3 regions of the Sphingomonas sp. R86521 genome follow, and region 3 is predicted to be linked to each of the others. Evidence: riboswitches for the same ligand, from Rfam matches in the RefSeq annotation. Region 3 holds a riboswitch; each other region holds the start of a gene.
The links. A riboswitch is a leader RNA that binds a small molecule or an ion and turns the genes downstream of it on or off. The one in region 3 is predicted to bind cobalamin.

Region 1 (7,394 bases), 740 kb from region 3:
GGGTGCCGATCTCCTGGTCGACGCCCGCTTCCCAGCCCTTCGACTTCTCGGGCTTGAGGTTGGGGTTGCCGATATAGCGGCCGTCGGAATAGCCGAAGAGTTCGGAATAGCCGGGGTTCTTGACGCCGGTACCGTACGCGCCGCGTGCGCGAAGGCCGAACGGCAGGCGGTAGCCGGCCTGGAGGCGATAGGTGGTGGTGTCGGCGAAGCGGTTGTTCTGGTCGCGGCGCAGCGATGCGCCGACGGTCAGCGCGTCGATCGTGCCTTCATACTGGCCGACGAAGCCCCAGTTCTCGGTCGAACGGCGGCCTTGAAATGCGAATTCGGACGGCGTGGTGTTGCGGAACTGCTCGCGTTCGAAATCCACCGCGCCGGTGATGCGGCTGACCAGCTTGCCGGTGTCGAGCCGGTAGCTGCTCTCGAACGATCCCTTGTAGCGCTGTCCCTTGTCGCCGAAGTCCAGGCCGGCGGCGGTATAGCTTTTCCGCGTGGTGTCGGCGAACTGGCCGGTCAGCGCATTGGTCCAGCGGCCGTCGGCGAGCGTCAGTTCGGCGCGGGCGAGGCCATAGAATGCGTCGTTGCGGAAATGCACGCCGGGGCTGTCGACTGTGTACCCGAACAGCGGGCCGTCGAGCGCCGAGTTGTTGGTCTGCGCATCGGTGTAGCTGTAGCGGCCGACGCCGGTCAGCTTGAAGATCGCGGACGGCGTCCAGCTGACCTTGGCGCTGGCGCCGATGCTGGTCGATCCGATGTCGCGATCGCCGTCGCGCGCGGTCGGCGTGCCGTCGGTGCGGTAGAGCGAACTCGACAGTGCATAGTCGAGCGTGTCGCTGGCGCCGGCGAAGCGCGCGCCGCCCGATGCGGTGCCGAACGATCCGCCCTCGGCGCGTAGGGATATGCCGGGCGCCTCGCGGCCGGTCAGCGTGATGTACTGGATCACGCCGCCGATCGCGTCCGAGCCGTACAGCGCGGACTGCTGGCCGCGGAGAACCTCGACCTTGGCGGCTTCGTCGGTGATCAGCGTGCCGAAATCGAACTCGCCATTATACGGATCGGACGCCTTGATGCCGTCGATCAGGACCAGGACATGGTTGCTCTCGCTGCCGCGGATGCGGACCTGCGTCATCCCGCCGATCGCGCCGGTGCGGCTGACCGCGACGCCGGGAACGTCGCGCAGCACATCGGACAGGATACGGGTCTGGCGCTGCTGCAGCGCATCGTTGTCGATCAGCGTGATCGAGGCGGGCAGGTCGCGGACCTGTGTGCCGTCGCCCGAGCGCGAGGCGGTGACGACGATCTCGTTCCCCTCCGCATCGCGCGTCGGCAAGGTTGGATCGCTCTGCGCGAGCGCGGGCGTGGCGGCGACGAGCGCCAGCATTGATACGAAAATGGTCTTCATGAACAGGTCCCCCGCGTCGTTTCGACGACGCGACTGGGGTCGTTCTCGCGTGCGCGAACGTCGGAGCCGACACGACCGAACGGACGCGAACGCCCGGCTGCCTCGCCCCCGCCTGCGACCCCGGCCGCAAGTTCGTCGCTCGAACGGAGTTCGTCCGTGCCTGGGCCATCCCCTGGACCAAAGCATGAGCGACAGCGCCGGCAGGTCTCCTGGCTCACGGGTCGATGCTCGATACGCGCCTTCCCAGGTCGATGGACCCAGTGGCTGCCCGGCGCGAACGCCGGGCGTGCATATCTCGCTATCCGCTTACAGTTGCAGGGACAGCCGCGGCGTTGGACAGGCGAGCCGTCCGCACCGCATTCCGCAATTAAGCCTCTTTCGAGGCACCGGCGCAATCATTCGGACCGCGGGTCTCACCGTGGTCCGACGCTCGCCCTATCGCAAAGTTCGGCGGCGGCCAATCGGATTTGAAACGTGGGGGAATTGGCGCGCCCGGAGGGAGTCGAACCCCCGACCGAGGAGGTAGAAGCTCCTTGCTCTATCCAACTGAGCTACGGGCGCGCACGATGGTCGATTAGCGCGGATTGCACGGGCTTGGAACCGCGATCATAGTCGTGACCATGAAAGACCAGCCCATACCCGTGGCGGCGAGCGCGGCGCAGTTTCGCTACTACGATTTCGTGATGGCCGCGTTCGTGACGATCCTGCTGCTGTCGAACGTGATCGGCGCGGGCAAGGTCGCGGTCATCCATCTGCCGGTCGTGGGCGACTGGCCGTTCGGAGCGGGAATCCTGTTCTTCCCCGTCAGCTACGTGATCGGCGACGTGCTGACCGAGGTTTATGGTTACGCGCGGGCGCGGCGCGTGATCTGGGCGGGGTTCGCCGCGGTGGTGTTCATGGCGTTCATGGCGTGGATCGTGGTGGCGCTGCCGCCGGCACCGACATGGACCAACCAGGCGGCGTACGCGACGGTGTTCGGGCAGGTGCCGCGGATCGTGGCGGCGAGCGTCTGCGCGTTCTGGGCAGGCGAGTTCGTCAATTCCTATGTGCTCGCGCGGATGAAGGTTTGGACCGCAGGCCGGCATTTGTGGTCGCGGACGATCGGGTCGACGGTGCTGGGCGAGGGGGTGGATAGCCTGATCTTCTATCCGCTCGCGTTCTGGGGGGCGGCGGGATGGACGCCGGCGTTGGTCGTCACGGTGTTGTTCACTCAGTGGGCGCTGAAGGTGGGGTGGGAGGTCGTGCTGACGCCGGTTACCTACGCTGCGGTGGGGTGGTTGAAGGCGCGCGAGGGGGTCGATGTGTTCGACCGGGATACGGACTTTTCGCCGTTTCGGACCGGGGTCTAGGCACGGGAGGCACCGTCGTAAAAGCGACTACCCCGGCGGAGGCCGGGGCCCAGTTGGAAAGAGTGTCGTAACGAAAGAGCGCGCTTCGTTACCTTCGTCCCTCAACTGGGCCCCGGCCTCCGCCGGGGTTGTGTGCGGGGTGGCGTCACCCCATAAACACGCTCACGCGACCAGGGGCAGTTTCGCCAGATGCTTGTCGAGCGTGATCGGATAGTCTCGCACCCGCACGCCGGTGGCGTTGTAGATCGCGTTGGCGATCGCGGCGCCGACGCCGCAGAGGCCGAGTTCGCCGACACCCTTGGCCTTCATCGGCGAGGAGAATTCGTCGACCTCGTCGAGGAACACGACTTCCTGGTGCGGGATGTCGGCGTGGACCGGCACTTCATACTGGGCGAGGTCGTGGTTGACGAAGAAGCCGAAGCGCTTGTCGACCGCGAGTTCCTCCATCAGCGCGGCGCCGACGCCCATCGTCATCGCGCCGATCACCTGGCTGCGCGCCGATTTCGGGTTGAGGATGCGCCCGGCGGCGCAGACCGCGAGCATGCGGCGGATGCGGACCACGCCGGTGTACATGTCGACACCGACCTCGACGAAATGACCCGCGAAGGTCGACTGCTGGTACTTCTTGCCCAGGTCGCCGTATTCGATCGCGTCCTCTGCCGAGAGCCCGGCGTCGCCAGCCGCTTCCGCTAGCGAGATCGAGCGGTTGCCTGAGCGCACCTTGCCGTCGGCGAACTGCACGTCGGCCGAGTTGAACCCGGCCTTGAGGGCGATCGCCTCGCGCAGCTTCATGCACGCCGCATAGACGCCGGCGGTCGAGTTGTTCGCGCCCCACTGGCCACCCGAGCCGGCCGAAGCCGGGAAGCTCGAATCGCCGAGCAGCACGGTCACCTTGTCCATGTCGACGCCCATCGTCTCGGCAGCCGTCTGCGCGATGATCGTGTAGGTGCCGGTGCCGATATCGGTCATGTCGGTGGCGACGGTGACGATGCCCTTCCTGTCGATGCCGACCCGCGCCGCGGACTTCATCAGCATGTTGTTGCGGAAGCCCGCGGCCATGCCCATCCCGACCAGCCAGTTGCCGTCGCGAACCTGTGCCGGCTTGGCGTTGCGCTTGACCCAACCGAACTTGTCGGCGCCCTGTTCCAGGCACTGAATCAACTGGCGATGCGAGTAGCGGCGCTCTGGCTTCTCCGGATCGACCTGCGTGTCGTTGAGGACGCGGAATTTCACCGGGTCCATGCCGAGCTTCTCGGCCATCTCGTCCATCGCGATTTCGAGCGCCATCAGGCCGGGCGCTTCGCCCGGTGCGCGCATCGCGTTCCCCTCCGGCAGGTCGAGCACCGCGAGGCGCATCGACGTCAGGCGGTTGGCGCCTGCATACATCAGCCGGGTCTGCGACACTGCGGTCTCGGGACCGCCGCCGGGCAGATCGCCCGAACCGCTTTCATGCGCGATCGCGGTGATCATGCCGTCCTTGGTCGCGCCGATGCGGATGCGCTGCATCGTCGCGGGACGGTGGGTGGTATTGTTGAACATCAGCGGCCGCTGCAGCGCGACCTTGACCGGACGGCCCGCCGCCTTGGCACCTAGTGCGGCCATGATCGCATCGGTACGGACGAACAGCTTTCCGCCGAAACCGCCGCCGATATAGGGTGCGATCAGGCGGACGTTCTCCTTGGGGATGCCGAGCGTCTTGGCGACGTCGCCCTTGCCCCATGCGATCATCTGGTTGGAGGTCCAGAGGGTGACCTTGTCACCGTCCCAGGACGCCATCGTCGCATGCGGCTCCATCATCGCATGGCTGTGGTCGGGCGTCGTGTAGCGCGAATCGATCGTCACCGGCGCCTTGGCGAACGCGGTCTCGAAATCGCCTACGCGGTCGACCGGCGGCTTGTCCTTGCCGTCTGCGTGGAGCGGCGCGGTCTTGAGTTCCGACACAAGGTCGTAGCGACCCTTGGTGCGGGCATAGTCGACGCGGACGAGGTTCGCGGCGGCGCGCGCTTGTTCGAAGGTCTCGGCGACGACCAGCGCGATCGCCTGGTGGTAATGCTGGATTTCGGGACCACCGAGCAGATTGGCGGTGTTGAAGCTGCCCTTGGTCAGCTTGCCGGCATTGTCGGCGGTGACGATCGCCAGCACGCCGGGTGCGGCCTTTGCAGCCGCAAGGTCGATCCGCGTGATGCGGCCGGTCGCGATCGCCGAGCCGACGACATAGCCATACGCCTGGTTGGGGACGGCATCGTGATGCTCATAGGCGTAGGGCGCGGTGCCGGTGGTCTTGAACTTGCCGTCGATGCGGTCGTGGGGGTGGCCGACGACCTTCAGCTGGTCGATCGGGTTGGTCGTCGCGGGTGTGTCGAACTTCATGGGATCAGGCCCCCTTTGCCGTATGCGCTTCGGCGATCACGGCGGCGAGCGTGCGCTCGACCAGCGGAAGCTTGAAGGCGTTGTCGTTGGTCGGCTTGGCATCGGCGAGCAGTGTTGCCGCTACCGCCTTCGGACCGGTACGCAGCTGCGCCTCGGCCGTTTCCATCCGCCAGGGTTTCGGGGCGATCCCGCCGATCGCGACCCGGCCGCTGCCGTCGCGCTGGATCACCGCTGCGACCGAGACGAGCGCATAGGCGTAGGACGCGCGGTCGCGGACCTTGTGATAGATGTGCGTGCCGCCGATCGGCTTGGGCAGCGTGACCGCGGTGATCAGCTCGCCCGGCGTCAGCGCGGTCTCGATATGCGGGGTGCTGCCCCAGAGGCGGTGGAAGTCGGCCATCGGGATCGTTCGGGTCTGGCCGCGCGGGTCGATCGTCTCGACGCTGGCATCGAGGACGCGCATCGCGACCGCCATGTCGCCCGGATAGGTAGCGATGCAGGCGTCGCTGGTGCCGACGATGCCGAGCTGACGGCTGTAGCCGCCGATCGCCGCACAGCCCGAACCCGGCTTGCGCTTGTTGCAGGCCTGGTTGGTGTCGTAGAAATACGGGCACCGGGTCCGCTGCAGCAGATTGCCCGCGGTGGTTGCCTTGTTGCGCAGCTGGCCACTGGCGCCGGCGACGATCGCACGGCTGAGCACGCCGTAGTCGCGGCGGACGCGCTCGTCCGCGGCCAGCGTGGTGTTGGAGACGAAGGCGCCGACCCGCAGCCCGCCGTCCTTGGTGGGCTCGATGCGATCGAGCTTGAGGTCCTGGACGTCGACCAGATGCGCCGGTGCCTCGATCTCGAGCTTCATCAGGTCGAGCAGGTTGGTGCCGCCGGCGATGAACTTCGATCCGGGACGCGCGACGACGGCCTTGGCGGCGTCGGCCGGCGTCTTGGCACGTTCGTAGGTGAAGGGCTTCATGCCTTGGCTCCCGCGACGTCCGCCATCGCTTCGAGGATGTTGGAATAGGCGCCGCAGCGGCAGATGTTGCCGCTCATCCGCTCGCGCATCTCGGCGTTGCTGGCCTCGAACCCGCCGGTCAGGCTGGCGCTGGCATGGCTGGGGACGCCGGCCTTGATCTCGGCGAGCACCGCGACCGCCGAGCAGATCTGGCCCGGCGTGCAATAGCCGCACTGATAGCCGTCATGCTTGACGAACGCCGCCTGCATCGGGTGCAGCTTCTCGGGCGTGCCGAGACCCTCGATGGTCGTGACCGAATCGCCCTCGTGCATCACCGCGAGGCTGAGGCAGGAGTTGATCCGCTTGCCCTCGACGATCACCGTGCAGGCGCCGCACTGGCCGTGGTCGCAGCCTTTCTTGGTGCCGGTCAGGTGCAGATTCTCGCGCAGCGCATCGAGCAGCGTGGTGCGCGTGTCGACGTCGAGCGTGCGATTGGTGCCGTTGATCTTCAGCGAGACCTTCATCGTCACCGGCTGTTCGACGACCGGTGCCGCGCGCTGTGCGTCCGCCCCGCCGAGCGGCACGGTGGTGAGCGCGGCGGTTGCCGCACTGCCGGCGAGGATGCCGCGCCTGGAAATCGCCGTGTCGACCGGGGTCTGCATAATGGTGTCCTTGATGTGCTGGCGTCGGTGCGCGTGTTCGCGTCGCCTGCATGCCGATCACCGGCCCCTTGCGTGGAACCGGCTGTCATTGTGGGATATAACGCACGACATCGCAATTCGATACGCGCATGAAAAAGGAACTCGTAAAGCGCCTTAGCGGCTGTCCTGACCCGTCGCTGTCGTCGGCGTGGGCTTCGGCGTCGGCGTCGGAGCAGACGTGGAGACCGGCGCGGGCTTCACCGGCTTGCGGCGCACCCCATCGAGCTCGGGCACCGGCGGCGCGGGCGCGTCATCGGCGTCTGCATCCGGCAGCGGTTGCGCGGCGGTTGCGCGCATCAGCTGGCGCTTCATGCATTGGCGGCCGGCGACGGGTTTGAACTGGACGCAATTCCATAGCGTCTTTTCGTAGCCGGCGGCGCGATCGCGCAGATAGCTGAACGACAGCGCGGCGATCTGTTCGTCGTTGAGCGGCAGGCCGAAGCCCATGTCGCTGGGATCCGTCCAGCCCATCACCTTGCACCGCGGGCGGTCGCCGCATGCCTTCAGCGCGAGCGCGGCGAAGGTGTCGGGGTGGCTCGGGTCGAGCGTGGTCAGGAAGCTGTTGGGATCGGACGGCAGGGGTGCGAGGCCGCGCGCGTTGAGCGTAAGCCCCGCGAGCGTCGCCTCGC
Region 2 (7,394 bases), 110 kb from region 3:
CGCCGCCGGTTCGACAATCCGCATTGTGTCCGGCCGTGCATCTCGCGGGATCAGCGGATCGCATCCGCGCCGTGGCTATCGCTTTCGTTTGCGGGGCTGGTCGGGCGCGAACGGGTCCGTCGGGATACGCTCGCCGCGGTTCTTCGCAGCCGGTCCGGCCGCAGGCTTCGCCGACAAGACGCCGACGCACTCACGCAGTGCCGCAACCGCTGCGCCGCTCCCTTCGAGGTTCAGGCGCTCGACCGCGACGTCCCCGCGCGAGATGTCGAAGGCCTTGGACGCGGCGAAATACCCCGGAAATTTCGCTTCGAAGCTGGTGACGAACCCCTGCTTGCCATCCGCAGCGATCCCGACCGCGCCGTGCTTGGCATAGCCGCCGCTCGACAGGCGAAAGTCGAGGCTGAGCTCGTCGCGCGGCTTGATCGACCAGTTCGCGTTCAGGACCGACACATGGTTGGTGCCATCGCGATCGAGGCCAAGGAGCAGCGTAGTCTTCCCGGCGCGGTCATACTCGCGGGTCAGGAAACAGCCATTCTTGTCCCGGCTCACCGCGACCGTCCAGTCGCCGACATCGCGTGCCGGGTACTCCTGCGCCGACGCCGCCGCGCCGATGGACAGTCCGATCAGGCCGGCGAACGCGAACAAGGCCCGCGCGGCACGCGTTCGCGACTGGCCATTACGCCTGGTGACGGCGACGGGGTGTTGCACTGGCATAAGCATATCTCCTCGGTCGCATTAACTTGCTCCCGCGACCTTGGCCACGGGGTCGCGCCGGCCGACGCGAAAACCGTAACAACCCCCATTTTCGACCATTGATCGAATTCAGGAATTTGAGTATATGCGACCTGATCTTACTATGTGAGACTACGGACCTGCGGAAAACGTGGGCCATTTGGGGAGAGCCTGATGAGCAAATTCCATACCATCGCCCAGCTGTTGGTCGCCTCTGCATTGCTCGCGGCTCCGACCGCGATCGCCGCGCAGCAGACCGAGACCGCGCCGACACCCCGCGAATGGGTCGATCCCCTCACCCATCACCGCATCGTCCGCATCTCAGACGAACCCGGCAGTTCCAGCCTGTACTTCAATTACAACGGCTTCACCCCGCAGGGCGACAAGCTGCTCATCTCGACCCCCAAGGGCATCTCGGCGTACGACCTCAAGACGCGCAAGCTCGCGCCGGTCGTCGCGATCCCGCAGCCGTTCCGCCTGCTGTTCACCGGCCACAAGACGCGGTCGGTCTATTACCAGACGCTAGGGACAGCGGGCGACCGTTCGGGCGCCAAGACGGTGTTCGCGGTCGACATCGATACCGGCAGATCGCGGAAGATCACCGACGTGCCGAACGGCGACATCCAGACGATCAACGCGGACGAAACGCTGCTCGGCGGTGTCCTGACCGATCCAGGCGCGACCGCGGGCGTGCTGCAGACCTTCGCCAAGCGCGACGCCCGCTTCGACCAGTCCGACTACCGCGCCAACTGGCCCGACGGCCGGCCGATGAGCTATGCGGAATCGAAGGAAGTCCGCATGAACGAGCGGCTGGAATCGGCGATCCCGATGTCGATGTTCGTGGTCGACACGCGGACCGGGCAGCACCGTACCATCCGGCGCGCGACCGACTGGCTCAACCATTTGCAGTTCTCGCCGACCGATCCGAACGTCCTGATGTTCTGCCACGAAGGGCCATGGCACAAGGTCGACCGGCTCTGGCTGATGCGCGTCGACCAGCCCGACGCGGCACCGGTCAAACTCCACACCCGCACCATGAACATGGAGATCGCCGGGCACGAATGGTTCAGCCATGACGGCAAGACGATCTGGTACGACCTGCAGACGCCGCGCGGCGAGGATTTCTGGGTTGCCGGCTACGACGTCGCCAGCGGGCGGCGCACCAAATACCATCTGCAGCGCAACGAATGGTCGGTGCACTTCAACAGTTCGCCTGACGGCACGATGTTCTCCGGCGATGGCGGCGACGCCGAAATGGTCGCGCACGCCCCCGACGGGAAATACCTCTACGCGTTCACGCCGCACGGCATCCCCGACGTCGCCGGGCTGAAGGCGCCGAATGCCGAGACGCTGATCCATCCCGGCTTTTTCACGTCCGAGAAGCTGGTCGACATGGCCAAGCAGGATTACCGGCTTGAGCCCAACGGCGTCTTCACGCCCGACGGCAAGTGGCTGGTATACCGTGCAAACATATCCGGCGCGACCCAGGTCTACGCCGTCGAGATCGCCAAGACACGATAACGACCACCAACCCGTAGCCGTGAAAACACGGCACGGTCTTGCACGACAACAAGCATCCAACAGGGCGCTCAGAGGGGAATATCATGCGTAACGTCTATCATCGTCGCTTCGCCACCGGCTCGGCCACCGCGGCGCTCGCGATCGCGCTGGCGATGCCGGCAACGGCCGTCGCACAGAACACCCTCGTCAGCCCGCAGGACCCGGCGATAACCGCCCCCGCGCAGCAGCCGACGCCGACCGATCAGCAGCCGCAGGCGACCATCGCCGCCGACCCCGGCGCGCAGGGCCCCGACATCGTCGTCACCGGGTTCCGCCAGTCGCTCGCCTCCGCGATCCAGATCAAGAAGCAGTCGGCCGGCGTCGTCGACGCGATCAACGCCGCCGACATCGCCGACTTCCCCGACGCCAACCTCGCCGACTCGCTACAGCGCATTCCCGGCATCTCGATCGAACGCGACGGCGGCGAAGGCCGTACCGTCACGGTGCGCGGCCTCGGCGGCGATTTCAGCCGGACCCGCTTCAACGGGATCGAGGCGATCTCGGCGACCACCGGCTCGACGCTCGGCGCCGGCGTCAACCGCGGCCGCGCGTTCGACTATTCGGTGTTCGCCTCCGAGCTGTTCAATTCGATCATCGTCCGCAAGACCCAATCGGCCGAAGTCGACGAGGGTTCGCTCGGCGCAACCATCGACCTGCAGACCGGCCGCCCGTTCGACAATCCGGGGTTCCAGGCCGCGATCTCCGGCCAGGCCGCCTATTACGACATCAACGACAAGGTCGCGCCGCGTCTGGTCGGCCTGATCAGCGACACCTTCGCCGATGGCCGCATCGGCCTGCTGCTGTCGGCGGCGTACAATACCCGCGTCACGCAGGAGGATGCCTATAGCAACACCTCGCTGACCGATTACAGCGATCTCAACAACGGCTTCTGCCCGGTCGTCCCGAACACCCCGACGACCCCGGTCAACCCGCTGATCGGCACCGCGCCGCGCACCTCGCCGTGCATCGCCGCGACCGGCGCCAATCCGGGATCGACGCCCGCCGCGTACAACACGATCAACCAGCCGGGCGTCTTCGTGCCCCGCCTGCCCGGCTATGGCCGCTTCCTCAACAAGCAGGAACGCCTGGGCCTCACCGGTACGCTGCAGTTCAAGCCGAGCGACACCAGCGTCATCACGCTCGATGCCGCCTATTCGCGTTACAAGCAGGACAAGAACGACCTCGCCACCAACCCGATCAGCCTCAACCGCGGCGCCGGGGTCGCGGCAGCAGGCCTGACCGCGGCGCAGCTCACCGGCCGGCCGAACATGAAGGTCCGCGACGCGGTCGTCGAGAACGGCCAGCTGGTCTACGGCGTGTTCGACGGCACCGACTTCTCAGTCACCAACAGCCACGATATCTCGACGACCAAATTCTACCAGGTCGACCTGCACATCGAGCAGGAGATCGGCGACCGCGGCCATGCCTCGATCCTTTACGGCCAGTCGGACTCGGTGCTCGACAACCCCTATTCGCGGCTCGTCACGTTCAGCCGCTTCGACGGCAACGGCTTCGTCTACGACGCCCGCGGCGACAACAAGACCACGCCGCTGGTCAGCTATGGCTTCGACGCGACCAATCCGTCGAACTGGCAGTTCCAGAACGGCTACGACAATATCCGCGAATTCACCTCGCGCGTGACCAACCGGCTGCGCAACCTGAAGGTCGACTTCAAATACGAGCTGACCGACGAACTGACCGGCAAGATCGGCATCGCCGCCAAGCGCTTCACCTTCATCTCCGAACGCCAGCAGCGCATCGCCGGCACCACGGTCATCCCGACGCTGGCCTCCGCCGGGTTGAGCATGGCCGATGTCAGCCTGCCCGCGATCACGATCGACACGATCGGTATCCCGAAGGGGTCGAGCAACAGCTTCATCGTGCCCGACATCGACAAGATCATGGCGGCGTACAATGTCGATTGCTACTGCATCAACCAATATGGCGACTTCCGGATCGGTAGCGTCGGCACCGGTGCGCAGGGCGACAACCGCGCCGTCGTCGAGCAGGATATCAGCCCGTACATCCAGCTCGACTGGAAGATCGCGCTCGCCAACGGCATGACGCTGCGCGGCGACGCCGGCCTCCGCTATGCCAAGACCTATCAGCGCTCGCGCGGCTTTGTCGGCACCGGCACGCTGGTGCGGGTCAAGCGCAACTACGACGACTTCCTGCCCGCACTGAACGCCGCGCTCGACATCACGCCGAAGATCACCGTGCGCGCCGCGGCCGCCAGCGTGATGTCGCGGCCTTCGCTCGGCTTCCTGACGCCCGGCGGCTCGATCGGCACCGCACAGTCGCCGTTCACCGCGACCGTCGGCAATCCGCAGCTCGACCCGTACCGCGCGACCAATATCGACGCGAGCGCGGAATGGTATTTCGCGCCCGGCGCGATCCTGTCGGCCGGCTATTTCTACAAGGATATCGCCAGCTTCGTGCAGCAGATCAGCTCGACCACGACCTATGCCGCAGCGGGCCTGCCGCTCGGCCTGCTGACCGCGTCTCAGGACCCCAACACCACCACCAACATCACGTCGTACGTCAACACCACCGGCGGCAAGATCAAGGGGTTCGAGCTGCAGTACCAGCAGCCCTTCACGTTCCTGCCGAGCTTCCTGTCGAACTTCGGCACGATCCTGAACTACACGCACATCAAGTCGAACATCCGCTACATCCTGACCACCAATGCCAACGGCCCGACGCTGATCGCGCCGCTGACCAACGTGTCGCCGAACGCCGCCAATGCGACGCTCTATTACGAGGACAGCCGACTGTCGGCGCGCGTCTCGCTCGCCTATCGCGACGAATATGTCCGCCAGGTCCCGCTGCGCTCGGGGCTCGCCGACTATACGGGGTCGTACAGCACCACCAACGTCGATGCCTCGCTGTCGTACAAGCTGACCGACGGGCTGACGCTGTCGTTCGACGCGATCAACCTGACCAACCAGGCGACCAGCTATTGGGACGGCGTCGGCCTGCGCGACCAGCAGGTCTATTCGAAGACCGGCCGCCAGTTCTTCGCCGGCGCGCGGTACAAGTTCTAGCACCGTCCGGACGACCTCCGACACACCCCCAAAGCGTCATATAAAGAATTCTTTATATGACGCTTGACCCCGCTCGCCGAAGCTGGGACACACGTCGCGTCAAGGTTCTTCGGCCGTGAGAGCGCGCCGAAGCTAAGACGGGAAGCCGGTGCGGATCTCCTTTCAGGAGCCAGATCCTATGCCGGCGCTGCCCCCGCAACTGTAAGCGGCGAGCGGCGGTCATCGAGTGTCACTGGCGGTGCGAACCGCTGGGAAGGCCAGACCGTCGTTACGACCCGTGAGCCAGGAGACCTGCCTTCGACGCGATAACGTCCACCGGCGGGGATCCCGGGCTGGCTGCTTGCATGCGCACGGCCGGGCCCTGTCCGGACGCGTGTCGATGCCTGTGACCATCCGTCTTCCTCGCCCTTCATCGGGGTATGAAGACCATGACCGTCACTGTTGCCACACTGGGCTTTCCACGCATCGGCCCACGCCGCGAACTGAAAACCGCACTCGAACATTATTGGGCGGGCAAGTCGTCCGAACCGGACTTGCTGCAGGCCGCATCCGGCCTTCGCACCGCCGCCTGGACGCGACAGCGCGCGCTCGGTGCCGACTGGCTGCCGTCCAACGACTTCTCGCTCTACGACCACGTCCTCGACACCAGCGTCATGCTCGGCGCGATCCCCGACCGCTATGGCGCCGGCGATGGCCAGGCCGATCTCTCAACTTATTTCGCAATGGCGCGCGGCACCACGGACGCCGGCGAAGGCTGCGGCCATAGCCACGCGAGCCTGACCGCCTGCGAGATGACCAAGTGGTTCGACACCAACTATCACTACATGGTCCCCGAACTCGCCGCCGGGCAAAAACTGGCGCTGAACCCGCTCAAGATCGTCGACGAATATCGCGAGGCCAAGGCGCAAGGGTTCGAAACCCGGCCGGTCCTACTCGGCCCCGTCACCTGGCTCAGCCTCGCCAAGGGCCGCGATGTCGATCCGTTCGATTTCCTCGAGGAGGTACTCGGCCTCTACGCGGTGATCCTCGGCCATCTCGCGCGCGCAGGTGCCGAATGGGTGCAGATCGACGAGCCCGTGCTGGTGCTCGATCTCGACGACCGCCAGCGCAGCGCGCTCACCCGCGCCTATGCCCGGCTGTCGCGGTCGGGCGTCAAGGTGATGCTCACCACCTATTTCGGCGGCCTCGGCGACAATCTCGGTTTCGCCACCGCGCTTCCGGTCCAGGGGCTGCATGTCGATCTGGTACGCGCGCCCGATCAGATCGACGCGGTGCTGAAGACCGCACCGGCGTCGCTGCTGCTGTCGCTCGGGATCATCGATGGCCGCAACATCTGGCGCGCCGATCTCGAACATCTCCTCGCCCGGCTCGCCCCGATCGCCGCGACCCGCGACGTCATCCTCGCGCCGTCCTGCTCGTTGCTCCACACCCCGGTCGACCTCGCGCTGGAACGGAAGCTCGATGCCGAGGTGACTCAGTGGCTCGCCTTCGCCGTTCAGAAGATCGAGGAGCTCGCGATCCTGAAGCGCGCGCTGAACGAGGGCCGCGACACGGTTGCGACCGAGCTGGCAGCATCCGCTCAAGCCGTCGCCAACCGCAGGACCTCCCCGCTCGTCCACAACCAGGCGGTCGCGGAGCGCATCGCCGCAGCGACGCCGGCGATGCGCGATCGGCAATCGCGTTACCCGATACGCAAGGTCGCACAGGCCGCGGTCATCGACCTGCCGGCATTCCCGACCACGACGATCGGATCGTTCCCGCAGACCGCTGAGGTCCGCCACGCGCGCGCCGAGCATAATCGCGGCAACCTTGATCACGCAGCCTACCTGCAGTTCCTCCGCGAAGAAACCGAACGCGCGATCCGCTGGCAGGAGAAGGTCGGACTCGACATGCTCGTGCACGGCGAGTTCGAACGCAACGACATGGTGCAGTATTTCGGCGAACAGCTGTCGGGCTTCGCCTTCACGGTCAGCGCCTGGGTCCAGTCTTACGGCTCGCGCTGCGTCCGCCCGCCGATCCTGTACGGCGACGTATCGCGGCCAGAACCAATGACCGTCG
Region 3 (7,394 bases):
AGCGCAGCTACCTGATCTATCTGTGGATCGGCATCGCCCTGCTGGTCGTGTCGGCGTTCGCGCTGGCACGGCAGGGCGACGATCCGCTGGCGCGCAACGCGCGGGCGAAGGGCGTGATCACGACGCCGTCGGGCCTGCAGTACAAGGTGCTCGAAAAGGGCACCGGTACCGCCAAACCGACCGACACCGACGTCGCGCTGGTCGAGTATGAGGGCAAGCTGCTCAACGGCACCACCTTCGACAAGTCGCAGCAGCCGATGCCGATGCCGGTCGCCGGCGTCGTTCCCGGGTTCAGCGAAGCGCTGAAGCTGATGCCGAAGGGTTCTAAGTACCGCGTGTGGATTAAGCCTTCGCTTGGTTACGGCGACAAGGTCACCGGGCCGATCCCGGCGAATTCCGCACTGGTGTTCGACGTGAAGCTGCTCGACTTCCTGCCCGAGAGCGTCGTGCGGCAGATGCAGGCGCAACAGGGTGCCGCCGGTCCCGGTGGGCCGGGTGGCGTGCCGATGCCGGGCGGTGCGATGCCGGGGATGCCGCCGCATGGCGCGCCACGCTGAGTTAGCTTCGCGATCGACGAGATTTCAGGGCGGGGACTTCGGTCTCCGCCCTTTTTCGTTGTGCTGCCGCTCCGTCACCCCAGCGAAGGCTGGGGTCTCTCGCGGCGGCGTCCCGCCCTTGCCGCAGAAGATCCCAGCCTTCGCAGGGATGACGGGAGATTGAGCCACACCGTCATCCTGACGAAAGTCAGGACCCAGGGTTACGGAGGGCAACGCTGGTAACCCTGGGTCCCGGGTCAAGCCCGGAATGACGGATGGTTACAGCCCGAACCGCAGCGTCGCGCGGAAGTCGCGGCCGGCGAGCGGGGAGAAGTCCTTCAGGAAGCTCGCGTGGCGCCTTGCGACGACGTCGAAGAGGTTGTTCGCGCTGAGCAAAATGCTCGTCTTGCTGTCCTTGCCGAACGGGCTGAACCCGATCGAGGCGTTGACCATCGTGTAGTCGTCGGTCCTGGTCTCGAAGGTAGTGATGCGGTTCTGGTCGAAGACGTGCTCGACCTCCAGCCGGGCGTTGGCGCGGTCGCCTTGCGCCTCGATCCCACCAAGCACGCGCATCGGCGGGATGCGGGGTACCGGGCCCTGGTCGACGATGTTGGCGTGGACGTAATCGCCGAGCGCATCGACGTTGATCACATAGCTGCCGACCCGCATCACGCGGAGCGAGGCGTTGGCCTCGAACCCGTAATAGCGCGCGTCCGCCTGCTGATACTGGAAGCAGGGCAGTTCGACGGTGCGGCCCGATGGCGCGGCGGCGGCGTCGCAGACCGACTGGCCGACCTGGTTCTCGGAGATGTAGTTGGAGAACCAGTTGTAATAGGCCGAGGCGTCGAAGCTGAACCCGTCGCCGTGCGCGTGGAGCGTGCCTTCGAGGCCCCAGCTCTTCTCGAGCTTGAAGTCGGGGCTGCCGAATTCATAGGCCTGGGTGCCGGCATGGCCACCGTTGGCGAACAGCTCCTCGCCCGACGGCGCACGCTCGGTATGCGATGCGTTGAGGCCGAGGCGGATGCGATCGGTCAGGCCGTAGGAGCCGCCGACCGAGCCCGAGACCGCGTCGAATTCGCGGGTGCCGCGGAAGAACCGCAGGTCGTTGTCGGGCGTCCGCGCGGACAGGTCGGTATGTTCGTAGCGCACCCCGCCCTCCAGCCGGATCGGGCCCGATGCATATTGCTGCAGCGTAAAGATACCGGTCTGGTTGGTCTCGTTCTTGGGCAGAAAGGCCTCGTCGCCTACGACATTGAAGATACGGTTGAAGAACTGGACGCCCGACGCCCCCTGCCATCCGCCGCGGTCGGCCTGGACAAGTTCGAGGCGTCCCTCGAGACCCTTGTTGTAGAAGGCGGTGCCGACCGAGTTATCCTCCTCGAGCTCGAAATGGCGATAGCTCGCCTCGCCGGCGCGGAAGCGGATGCGGTCGAGGAAGCCGCCGCCGGTCTGGACCTCGCCGCGGACATCGACGCGGTTCTGGACGACGTCGAGCCGCGGTGCTTCCTGCTCTTGGCCGACCGCGGTCGCGTAGCGGACAGGGACGCCGTAGAGGCTGTCGTAATGGCTGTAGGAGACGCCGAGATTGCCGGTGTCGGTGATGATCGCGGCGCCGACCCCTGCGGTCCAGGTCTCGCTGGCGGAGTTGGGCAGCTTGTTGCGCAGCGCGGCGTTGGCGGCGAAGTCGATCGGCTCGTCGGTGTCCTGCGGCAGGCCGACCTGGCTGAGTGCGGCAGCGCGCGCCGGGGCGGAGAGCAGATAGTCCTTGCCGGTGCGAAGGTCGTCGGACTTAAGGTACGAACCGTCGGCGTGGAGCACGAGATGCGGGCCGACCGCAACGTCGCCCGCCATGCCGCCCGAGCGTTCGTTCGCCGCCGAACCGTAGTTGGCGATGCCGTTCACGCGGTAGCCGTTCTCCGGCACCGTGCGCGGGATGCGGGTGTCGATGACGTTGACGACGCCGCCGACCGCCGACGACCCGAACAGCAGAGCCGACGGGCCACGCAGCACTTCGATGCGCTCGGCGAGCAGCGGGTCGATGATCACGGCGTGGTCGACGCTGGTGTTCGACACGTCGATCGAGCCGATGCCGTCGGTGAGCACGCGGATGCGCTCACCCTGGAACCCGCGCAGGATGGGCCGCGAGGCATTGGGACCGAATGACGTCGCCGACACGCCGGGCTGGCGCGCGAGCGTCTCGCCGATCGTCGGACGCAGCTGGCGGGTGAGTTCGGCACCGGTCAGCACCGACGTCCCCTGCAGCACGTCGGTTTCGCTGCGCGACACCGGCGCGGTGACGATGATCTCGCGCTGCGCCGTCGCGGAACCGGGGTCGGGACTGGAGCCGGGGTCGGCGGGTGCGGTCTGCGCGAGCGCAGGCGTCGCCGCGAGGATGGCAAGCATGCTGGCACCGAGAATCATCTTCATACTGAACTCCTGAACGTCGCGAGCCTGCTAGCTGTTAATGGTATAACGTATCAAGCCACATTGCTGCACTGCGTCAGGTTTGTCCGCAGTGTGGCGGTTGTGCACCAGTCGGCATCATGGCAGGCGACCGCGATCGGGAGACGGACATGACGGGACTGGCGCGCGGACTGATCGTATCGGCACCGCGATCGGGCAGCGGCAAGACGGTCGTGACGATCGGGCTGCAGCGCGCGCTGTCGCGGCGGGGGCTGCGTATCGGCGGCGCGAAGACCGGGCCGGATTATATCGATCCGGCATTCCACGCTGCGGCGACCGGGCGGCCGTCGTGCAACCTGGACGGGTTCGCGATGGCGCCGGCGACGATAGAAGCGCTGGCAACGGGCATCGCGGCAGAGGCTGACCTCATCGTCGCGGAGGGCGCGATGGGGTTGTACGACGGTCTCGCGCGCGGCGCGGCGACCGGTGCGACCGCGGATATCGCGGCGCTGCTGGGTTGGCCGGTGCTGCTGGTGCTCGACGCGTCGGGCGCGGCGCATTCGCTGGCCGCGGTCGCGCACGGGCTTGCGACCTTTCCCGGCGCGCCGCCGATCATGGGGGCGATCGTCAACCGATGTGCGAGTCCGCGGCATCGGCGGATGATCGAGGCGGGGTTCGCGCGGATCGCGGTGCCGTTGCTGGGGTTTCTGCCGACCGATGCGCGGCTGGAAATGCCGTCGCGGCACCTGGGGCTGGTGCAGGCGGGCGAGACTGCGGACCTGGAGGCGCGGATCGAGGCGATGGCGGACTGCATCGCCGAGCGTGTGGATCTGGACGCGGTCGTAGCGGGGGCTGGGCGTTTGCGAGCCCAGCGCATACCGTCATCCCAGCGAAGGCTGGGATCTCCCGTTGCGAGCGCGGGACAGGAGCCGCGGGAGACCCCAGCCTACGCTGGGGTGACGGTCGTGGAGGGGGATCGGCACATGACCGAGCCCAGCCGGCTGCGCCCCCCGGGCCAGCGGATCGCGGTCGCGCGGGATGCGGCGTTCGCCTTCCTCTATCCGCACATGCTGGACGGCTGGCGTCGTGCCGGCGCGGAGATCGCGTGGTTCTCGCCGCTGAACGACGAGGCGCCCGCGGACGATGCCGACAGCTGCTGGTTGCCCGGTGGCTATCCCGAGCTTCATGCCGGCCGGCTCGCGGGCAATGCGCGGTTCCTCGCTGGGCTGCGGCAGTTTGCGGCGACCCGGCCGGTGCACGGTGAGTGCGGCGGCTATATGGTGCTCGGGCAGACGCTGGCCGATTCAGAGGGCAAGGTGCACCGGATGGCCGGACTGTTGCCGGTCGAGACCAGCTTCGCGCAGCGGCGGATGACGCTCGGCTATCGCCATGTCGCGTGGCGCGAGCCGACCGGCTTCGCCGAGCGCGGCGAGATGCGTCGCGGGCATGAATTCCACTATGCGACCATCACTGGCGGGGCACCCGCCAACCTCGCCGACCTAACCGACGGAGAGGGCAATCCGCTGCCACCCGCCGGCCACCGCATCGCGCGCGTCACCGGATCGTTCTTCCATCTGATCGCCTGATTGACGTCCGGCCGGGCCGGCCCTAGCAGGCGAGCGCGTCAGGTTCCCCGGTGACGGGGATGAAAAGGGAACGGGAAAACCCCGGCTGCCCCTGCAACTGTAAGCGGCGAGTCGCCGTGCCACATGCCATTGGGACCCCAGGGACCTGAGAAGGCGGCACGGACCGGTCCCTGGCAAAGTAACCTTTGCCGGCGCCGGACGACATTGACCCGCGAGCCAGGAGACCTGCCCGGCGCAGTCGTCTTTCGTCCGGCCAGGGTGCGCCGAACGGACGGGGAAAACCCGCGTGACGACATCGCCGACCTGCGTTCCGCGGGAGGAGGTGTTGTGCCTTCTCCCTCGTGGCTCGGGTCCCGACGTCTTGAGGGGGATCTACGTGAAGACAATCATACTGGCCGGCCTGTTCGCATCGACATCCGCGTTCGCGCAGGAGGCATCGAAGCCCGATGCTGCCGCCACCGCTACCGCGACCACCGCCGAGAGCGAGGCCGGCACGGTCGTCGTGACCGCGACCCGGACACCGACAACGATCGACCGCGTCGCCGCATCGGTCACCATCCTCGACAAGGCGGCGATCGACCGCAACCAGGACCTGACCGTCGCCGACCTGTTGCTGCGCACCCCGGGCGTCAGCCTGTCGCGCAACGGCGGATACGGCACCAACACCTCGCTGCGCATCCGCGGCGCGGAGGCCGACCAGACCGTCGTCGTGATCGACGGGGTCAAGCTGAACGATCCGTCGGCGGCCGGCGGCGGCTACAATTTCGCGAACCTGCTGGTCGGCGATGCCAGCCGTATCGAGGTGCTGCGCGGACCGCAGTCGATCCTGTGGGGCAGCCAGGCGATCGGTGGCGTCGTCAATATCGTCACGCCGCTGCCGACGCGCGAGCTGGAAGGCAGCTTCGACGTCGAGTCGGGATCACGCCAGACGGTCAGCGCCCGCGCCGGGCTCGGCGGACGGACCGGGCCGCTGGCGTGGCGGATCGGCGGACAGAGCTTCACGACCGACGGCATTTCGGTAATCGCACCGGCGTTCGGCGGCCGCGAGAAGGATGGCTACACCAACCGCAGCATGACCGGCCGCGCGGTGCTCGACATCGCGCACGGCGTCAGCGCGGATGTCCGCGGTTATTACTCCAGCGGTCGCGCCGACCTCGATTCGACCACTGCCGACACCGCCGACTACACGCTGAACCGCGAATTCGTCGGCTATGCGGGCCTGAACGTAGACCTGTTCGACGCCCGCCTGCGCAACCGGGTGGCGTACGGCTATACCGACACCGACCGCGACAATTACGGCCCGGCGCGCGCACGCCAGAAGTCGTTCGATTCCGCCGGGCGCAATCAGCGACTCGAATATCAGGGCAGCTTCGCCATCGCCACGGGCTGGGACGCGACCTTCGGCGTCGAGAACGAGCGGTCGCGGTTCCGCAGCGTGTCGCCGTCCGCATCGCTCGCCGTCCCGGTTCCGGCACCGGCGCGCGGCAAGGCCGAGATCACCGGAATCTATGGGCAGCTCAGCGGGCAGGTAGTCGAGGGGCTGACGCTGACCGGCGGGATCCGCAACGACGACCATAGCCGGTATGGCGCGAAGACGCTGGTCTCCGGCGGCGGCGTCTGGGTGCTGCCGACCGGCACCGTTCTGCGCGGCAACTACAGCGAGGGGTTCAAGGCGCCGACGCTGTACCAGCTCTATTCCGAATACGGGAACCAGGCGCTGGCGCCAGAGCAGGCGCATGGTTGGGAAGCGGGCGCCGAGCAGCGTTTCCTGGGCGGCAGGATCGCGGTCGGGGGCACCTATTTCGAGCGACGGACCAGCGACCAGATCATCTTCTCCAGCTGTCCGGCACGACCGACGGTCGCGGCGAACCCGTTGTGCTTCCAGCCGGGCACCACGACCGTTCGCAGCGGGTTCTACCAGAACATATCGCGGGCGTTCGCGCGCGGGATCGAGGCGGTCGGTCGCGCGCAGATTGGCCGCTTGAGCCTTGATTCGAACTATAGCTGGACGGTGTCGGAGGATCGCTCGCCGGGCGCGACCTATGGCAACTGGCTGCCGCGGCGGCCGCGTCACGCCGCCAATGCGTCGGCTACCTATACGCTGGCAGGCGGTGCGTCGCTGGGCGCGGCAGTGCGCTGGTCGGGGATGACGTTCGACAACGCCGCGAACACCACGCGGCTCGACGACTATACGCTGGTCGACCTGCGTGCCGAGCTGCCGATCTCCGATACGGTGCGGCTGTTCGCGCGGACCGAGAATGTGTTCGATGAGAAATACCAGACCACGTACCGCTACGGTACGCTGGGGCGCAGCGTCTATGCCGGCCTGCGGGGGCGGTTCTGATGGGGAACATGAATATGGCGCGCGCGACCACGACGTGGATCCTGTTGCTGACGATCGCGAGTACCGCGACGACGCTGGTGTTCGCCTGTGCGACGCCGTTCCCCGCGCTGGCTGCGTTGGCGGCGGTGCATATGCGGCGCAGCGACGGCGTCGCGCTGATGATCGCGGCATGGGTCGCGAGCCAGGCGGTCGGGTTCTGCGCGCTCGGCTATCCGCATGACGCGTCGACGATCGCGTGGGGCGTGGCGATCGGCGTGGCCGCGATCGCGAGTGTGCTGGCGGCGGATGCGGCCGCGCGGGGCAGCCCGGCAGTGCGACTGGTGCTCGCGTACGTCGCTGCGTTCGTGGCGTTCAAGCTGGTGATCCTGGTGGAGTCGCTGGCGCTGGGCGGGATCGGCACGGCGTTGTCGGTCGAGATCATGGCGCGGCAGTTCGTCCGCAACGGTGCGATCCTGATCGGTCTGCTCGCGCTGTATCATGCACTTACCGCGGCGGGCGTGCCTGAGCCGCGGCGGGCGTTCGCAT

Region 1: linked by a shared signal. The riboswitch ahead of SJY20_RS11100 (TonB-dependent receptor plug domain-containing protein) and the one ahead of SJY20_RS07750 (TonB-dependent receptor plug domain-containing protein) in region 3 are both predicted to bind cobalamin.
Region 2: linked by a shared signal. The riboswitch ahead of metE (5-methyltetrahydropteroyltriglutamate--homocysteine S-methyltransferase) and the one ahead of SJY20_RS07750 (TonB-dependent receptor plug domain-containing protein) in region 3 are both predicted to bind cobalamin.

Annotation. Positions count from the first base shown of each region.
Region 1 is NZ_JAXHBY010000001.1:2,384,000-2,391,393, reverse strand. It holds gene SJY20_RS11100 (TonB-dependent receptor plug domain-containing protein) at 1-1,399, opposite strand, end outside; cobalamin riboswitch at 1,581-1,805, opposite strand; tRNA gene SJY20_RS11095 (tRNA-Arg) at 1,884-1,960, opposite strand; gene SJY20_RS11090 (queuosine precursor transporter) at 2,020-2,748, shown strand; gene paoC (aldehyde oxidoreductase molybdenum-binding subunit PaoC) at 2,911-5,118, opposite strand; gene SJY20_RS11080 (FAD binding domain-containing protein) at 5,123-6,085, opposite strand; gene paoA (aldehyde dehydrogenase iron-sulfur subunit PaoA) at 6,082-6,726, opposite strand; gene SJY20_RS11070 (cell wall hydrolase) at 6,880-7,394, opposite strand, start outside.
Region 2 is NZ_JAXHBY010000001.1:1,757,040-1,764,433, reverse strand. It holds gene SJY20_RS08240 (hypothetical protein) at 76-714, opposite strand; gene SJY20_RS08235 (oligogalacturonate lyase family protein) at 907-2,253, shown strand; gene SJY20_RS08230 (TonB-dependent receptor) at 2,337-5,336, shown strand; cobalamin riboswitch at 5,422-5,650, shown strand; partial or broken gene metE (5-methyltetrahydropteroyltriglutamate--homocysteine S-methyltransferase) at 5,756-7,394, shown strand, end outside.
Region 3 is NZ_JAXHBY010000001.1:1,643,332-1,650,725, forward strand. It holds gene SJY20_RS07735 (FKBP-type peptidyl-prolyl cis-trans isomerase) at 1-557, shown strand, start outside; gene SJY20_RS07740 (TonB-dependent receptor) at 816-2,963, opposite strand; gene SJY20_RS07745 (cobyrinate a,c-diamide synthase) at 3,110-4,525, shown strand; cobalamin riboswitch at 4,549-4,773, shown strand; gene SJY20_RS07750 (TonB-dependent receptor plug domain-containing protein) at 4,902-6,869, shown strand; gene SJY20_RS07755 (hypothetical protein) at 6,878-7,394, shown strand, end outside; gene SJY20_RS07760 (DUF1636 domain-containing protein) at 7,393-7,394, shown strand, end outside.